2 regions of the Alkalibacterium putridalgicola genome follow, and region 2 is predicted to be linked to the other one. Evidence: riboswitches for the same ligand, from Rfam matches in the RefSeq annotation. Region 2 holds a riboswitch; the other holds the start of a gene.
What was found. Region 2 has a riboswitch for thiamine pyrophosphate ahead of thiT (energy-coupled thiamine transporter ThiT). Riboswitches for the same ligand answer to the same signal wherever they lie in the genome.
Positions count from the first base shown of each region.

Region 1 (3,114 bases), 1.2 Mb from region 2:
TCCTTATTATTAGACGGTTTACGCTGAATAGACTGTATAAGCGGTTCAAGGGCTCAGATAAATGGTATGTCACTAGAAAAATCGGCAGGTGGGTGACCAACTTCCTATTGGGACTCTCCTTTATCTATATATTCGGAAGCGATTTGACCGGTTTTACAACAGCTATCGGGCTTGCGGGTGCGGGGGTCACCTATGCACTAAGGGAAGTCATCGTCAGTTTTGCAGGCTGGTTCGCGATCATGTTCGGAGACTTTTTTAAAACCGGTGACCGCATACTTCTGGGAGGAACAAGAGGGGATGTCGTTGACATCGGTCTGCTCCGTACAACACTGATGGAATTAGGCGAGTGGGTCGATGGGGATCAGTATTCTGGCCGTACGGTACGTGTTGCCAACAGTTATATCTTTACGTCTCCCGTCTATAATTACTCTTCTGAATTCGAGTTTATATGGGACGAAATCCATATCCCGCTGCATTTCGGCTCGGATATTATATTAGCCAAAGAAATCGTCATGGGGATCGCCGTGGATACGATAGGAACTTACAATGCTCGTGCTGAAGCGGAGTGGACTGAAATGAAAAGGCGGTACCGGATAGAAAGTGCCTCATTAAAACCGCAAATCTACATTTCTTTTGATGATAACTGGATAACTTTAAGTTTAAGATATGTGGTCAACACAAGAGAGCGTCGGGTAATCAGAGACCGTATGTTTACGAAAATTCTTGAACAATTTAAAGACGTTGCGGACAAAATTGAATTAGCCTCGGAAACATTTGAGATCGTGCATGAGAAAAATAGGGAGTGGAACAGATATGAGAGGGATGAATGATCAGACGTATACGCCTGATCACTCATCTTGAACAGGGTGTATAAGAAGGACTGAAAGCAGCTAAGTTCTGCCTAAGGGACAAAACATACTCTGACATTTAAAAGTTTGTGTTGCGTTTATACGTTTCACTTGTTATAGTCTTCATGTACCAAAAAAATTAAATACGAATGATCCTGGGAGTCTTTTCAAGAAGGCTGAGAGTGATGTATATCAGACCAGTAACCTGATCAGCGTAATGGCTGCGTAGGGAGATCTATATATTGATGGCTCTTTCCTATGGATTTTTTTCGTTAGGAGGAGTTTTTTTCATGTCAAAAAACTATGTCAACTACGGAAAATGTTCTGCTGGAAAGCCTGGTTCCACTATGGGAATTACAGGCGCGCGATTCAATCTGTCACCGATGAGTGATGATTTTGTCGCGATTATTCTAGATGCAATAAAGCAAGTCGATTTATCGAAAGTATGGGCGGAAACGGACCATATCTCAACGGTTTATCGCGGAAAAGAAGAAGCGGTGTTCGATGCACTGAAAGCCGCGTATGTATATGCTCACAGAGAAGGCGTGCACATGACGCTGGAAGCAACGGTTTCCAAAGGGTGCCCTGGTGACAGCGACAGCGATTATACGCTCGCACTCGAAAATCCGCGAGTAAATAAAGAACAAACGCAGGACATCGATTTTCCAGTCATTGGGAAATTTGCCCTTTATCCGATGGGCTCAGACAACTACATGGGCACGATCGAAAAGGTCGTCAACGAAGGGATCGACCGCGGTGTCGTGACAGGCTCCGGCCACTACGGGACCAACTTGGGCGGAAGCGTTCAGGACGTCTTTGACTACCTGGAATACGTCTCGAACACTGTCGGCAAGGAAGTCAGTCACTATGTCAGCCAGTTCACTCTTCTCTGCAACGTACCGGAAGGAGAAGTCAAATGAATAAAAACAAACTGACCTTGCGTGACTATTTGCTGATGGCCCTGATTTCTGTATTGTTCGGGATCATCTATCTTCTGGCTGTCTATGCCGGCACCGCTTTGACGACAGTACTGACGCCTATGGGCTTAGGGATACTGGGTTATGAACCGTTTTACGGCATCTGGTTCATGGCGGCGATCATCACGACCTATCTCATCCGGAAACCTGTCGTCGGGATCGTGACCGAAGTGATCGCGGCATTGATCGAAGTCCTTTTAGGCAACATGTTCGGTGTCATGGTCTTGGTCTCTGCCTTTATCCAGGGTGTGGGTGTGGAGCTGCCGTTCACCTTTACCAAATATGAAAAGTATTCTTATCGAATCACCATGCTTTCTGCGTTTTCTGCCACATTGCTGTCCTTTCTCTGGACTGGTTTCAGAAGCAACTACCTGGCCATGGACTGGCGGATCGTTGCGGCGATATTCGTGGTGCGTCTGTTGAGTTCGTTATTCTTCACAGGCTATCTGTCCAAGCTCATCTGCGACAAACTGGATGAAGCGGGCATTTTGAATCAGAACCTTGATACTGGTGAGGTCAATGAGTAAGCCGACCTTATCTGTTCAAGACTTGTCCTTTCAGATCGGCGGAAAAAAGCGTCTGGATTCGGTCAGTTTTGACCTGTTTCCTGGTGAAATCATCCTGCTCTGCGGAGGTAGCGGCAGCGGGAAAAGTACCCTGGCTAATGTTATTAACGGCTACTTTCCGGAAAATGGCGGGAAGCAGATCGTTTCGCATATCAAGATCAATGATGAAGACGTCCATCACCAGTCGGTCGTTGAACGGTCAACGTCTGTCCGGACGATTTTCCAGCATGCCCGCTTGTCTTTCAGTATGAAGACCCTGCGCGAAGAGATGGTCTTCTGTCTGGAAAACAGCCGTGTCGATGCAAAAGAAATGGATGCTATCATCGAAGCAAAAGCCGGACACTTCAATCTGACCTATCTGCTGGACCGGTCCTTTGATGATCTGTCAGGCGGTGAGCTGCAGCGTGCGGCCTTTGTCTGTGCGGACCTGGTGGATGTTCCTTTATACATCATGGATGAACCGTTCGCAAATGTGGATGAAGACACGATGCAGGACTATATCCGCTATATGAAAGAACTGACGGATAAAGGGAAAGCGATCATCATCATCGATCACCATATAAAAAGGTGGGACTGGGTCGACCGCTGGCTCATGCTCGACGACAAGCAGCAGCTTCACGACCTGTCGCTGATCGGTTCAGAAGAACAGAAAAACAGACTTCTGACTGAGGCGGGACTCCTTGTGGAAGAAATGTCCATGCCAGAAAGAAACAAAGCGTCTGA
Region 1 is NZ_CP162615.1:283,859-286,972, forward strand. It holds gene AB4027_RS01525 (mechanosensitive ion channel family protein) at 1-830, shown strand, start outside; TPP riboswitch at 994-1,097, shown strand; gene AB4027_RS01530 (YkoF family thiamine/hydroxymethylpyrimidine-binding protein) at 1,139-1,768, shown strand; gene AB4027_RS01535 (ECF transporter S component) at 1,765-2,352, shown strand; gene AB4027_RS01540 (ABC transporter ATP-binding protein) at 2,345-3,114, shown strand, end outside.
Region 1: another riboswitch for thiamine pyrophosphate. It lies ahead of AB4027_RS01530 (YkoF family thiamine/hydroxymethylpyrimidine-binding protein); the one in region 2 lies ahead of thiT (energy-coupled thiamine transporter ThiT).

Region 2 (3,114 bases):
CCTTGACTGCGGTCTGATTTATCCGGAAGATGAACTTTTCGGTATCGATGCCGTTATTCCTGATTTTAGTTATTTAGAAGAGAATAAAGACAGAATAGCCGGTGTCTTTCTGACACATGGCCACGAAGATGCTATCGGAGCACTGCCTTATTTCCTTGATTTATTTGAAGTACCCGTATTCGGTTCAGAACTGACGATCGAACTGGCTAAATTATTTGTGAATGAATCGAGCCTGACACCCTCATTTGATGACTATCACGTCATTGATGAGAAAACGGAAATCGATTTTAACGGTACGCTGGTCAAATTCTTCCGTACAACACATACTATTCCCGACTCTATGGGGATCGCTGTGCAGACTGAAGAAGGAAACATCGTCTACACCGGTAACTTTAAGTTTGATCAAAGTGCCCAGGATATGTACAGCAGCGATTTGTCTCAAATAGCCGATTTAGGTAAAGAAGGCGTCCTCGCACTGCTGAGTGATTCGGGAGAAGCAGAAAGCCCATATGAAAACGTTTCTGAGAAAAAGGTTCAGGAAGAAGTTCTGGATACATTCCAGAACACTGAAGGCAGGATCATTGTAGCGGCTGTAGCCAGTAACATTCTGCGTATCCAGCAGGTATTGAATGCGGCACATCGCTCCAATCGAAAAGTGTTTATAACCGGAAAGAATCTTGAAGCTATACTTGAAACAGCTATGAAGTTGAATAAACTGACACTGCCGGATGAAGACCTGATCGTACCGGTCGACCAGATCGGTAAATATGATGATGATCGGGTGCTGGTTCTTGAAACGGGAGCTGCAGGTGAACCGATCAAAACCCTCAATCGTATGGCCGCAGGCAGCCACCCTCAAGTCAACATTAAAGAGGGGGATCTGATTTTTATTGCGACAAGTCCTTCTATAGCAATGGAAGTGATGGTTGCAGAAACTGAAAACTTGATCTACCGTGCAGGAGCTACGGTGAAACAGATTTCAGATAATATGAAAGCTTCTGGACATGCCACGCCAAATGATCTGCAGTTAATGATCAACCTGCTGAAACCGACCTATTTCATTCCTATCCAGGGTGAGTATAGAATGCTGGCTGCGCATGCCGATTTAGCTCATGAAACAGGTATTCCTTATCAGAACATCTTCATCTTGAGCAACGGGGACGTCGTAAGCTATTCTAAAAATAAAATGACTCAAAGTGGACAAGTATCTGCAGATAACACACTGATCGATGGTATCGGCATCGGGGATATCGGAAATATCGTCCTGCGTGACAGACGTCTGTTGTCTGAAGACGGGATCTTTGTTGCCGTAGTGACGATCGACCGTAAGAAACAGAAAATCGTCTCAAATCCGCATATTGTTACAAGAGGCTTCGTCTTTGTTAAGGAAAGTCAGGACTTGATAGACGAATCTTCTGACATTGTTAAAGACATCGTGAAGAAGAACCTCAAGCACAATGACTTCGACTGGGGTTCGATCAAACATGATATAAGAGAAGCATTGAATAGTCATTTATGGAAAAAAACAAAGAGACGTCCGATCATTCTTCCTGTTATCATGGAAGTCAATCAGAACAGACGCTTCAACAGATAAATTTAATTAAATAATCATACTGTACTAGGGGAGTCAATGATATTGACTGAGAGTGAACTGAAAGTTTAGACCCTTTGAACCTGTACGTTAATGCGTGCGTAGGAAGAGTACTTGATGTGAGAACTAAAGCTTCTGGGTTTCTAGCTCAGGTAAGCCTGAAATCTCCTCCTAGTTCAGTTATAGACTATGGAGGAGATTTTTTATGCAAAACAGAAAACTGCGTATTTATTTGGAAGGGACATTATTTGCCGCGATAGCGATGGTTTTATCATTTATTCCGACAGGTATCGGATCATCATTCAGTGTCTCTCTAGGAATGATTCCACTGACATTCTATGCGATCAGAAGAGGACTCGTACCGGGCCTGTATGCTGGTTTTCTTTGGGGGCTTCTGCATTTTGTCACTGGTTCAGTATACATGCTGAATATTTATCAGGTCATGATCGAATATACGCTGGCTTATGCCTTTGTTGGACTGGCCGGCTTCTACAGTAAAGACATACTGAAGAATATTTCTTTAAATAATCACAAAACTGTTCAATTTTACATTCTCGTCGCCGTCTTTTTCGGAGCTCTAGGACGCTATTTCTGGCATTTTATCGCCGGCTGGATCTTCTGGGGGGATTATGCTCTCTGGGGAATGAGTGCGGTATTGTTTTCACTCGTTATGAACGGTTTAAGTATGCTGGTGACCGGATTTGTGACTATGATCGTCATGCTGATACTTTATAGAAATTCACCTGTTATCTTTCATCCGAAAAAATAATGAGTCAGATAACCGTCTATATTTCTAGACAGAGAGTGCAGAGCTAATGTAAACTAAAAGAAATGAAGGTTTTTAGAAGGAGTCAAACATGGACATTATTTCTGCACTTTTTTGGATAACTATCCTATTAAATTCAGCCTTAGCCATATTTACCGTTTTTCGTGAAAAAGAAAGAGATATTGCAGCGATATGGGCCTGGCTGCTGGTGATCATCATGCTGCCAGGCTTTGGGTTCGTCATTTACTTGTTTTTAGGGAGGAAAATATCAAAAGAAAAAATATTTGATATTCAATCTCAGGAACGTATCGGAATGGTCCAGTTAGTTGAGTCACAGAAAAAGTTGATAGAAACAGAAAATCTTGATGTCCCTGAATCCAAGTATCAGGACAAGACCTTTGAACTTATCCAGTTATTTCTAAACGGGAATCAGGCAGTTCTGACAAAAGGAAATAAAGTGAAACTGATAAATGACGGCAATGATAAATTTGATCAGATGCTGGAAGATATCAGAAAAGCAAAAGATCATATCCATGTGACCTATTATATATTTCGGGGGGACTCGATAGGAAAGAAACTGCTTAAAGCACTGGAAGACCGTGCAAAGCAAGGTGTTAAAGTAAGGGTACTCTATGATCCTGTGGGTGCAAGAGTACTGGGTAAGCATTTTTTTGATGGTCTGCGTCAATATGGCGGTCAGGCGGAACCTTTTTTTGGCTCCCGCTTTTTTCTTATCAATTTAAGACTGAATTATAGA
Region 2 is NZ_CP162615.1:1,622,697-1,625,810, reverse strand. It holds gene AB4027_RS07660 (ribonuclease J) at 1-1,594, shown strand, start outside; TPP riboswitch at 1,611-1,717, shown strand; gene thiT (energy-coupled thiamine transporter ThiT) at 1,797-2,360, shown strand; gene cls (cardiolipin synthase) at 2,449-3,114, shown strand, end outside.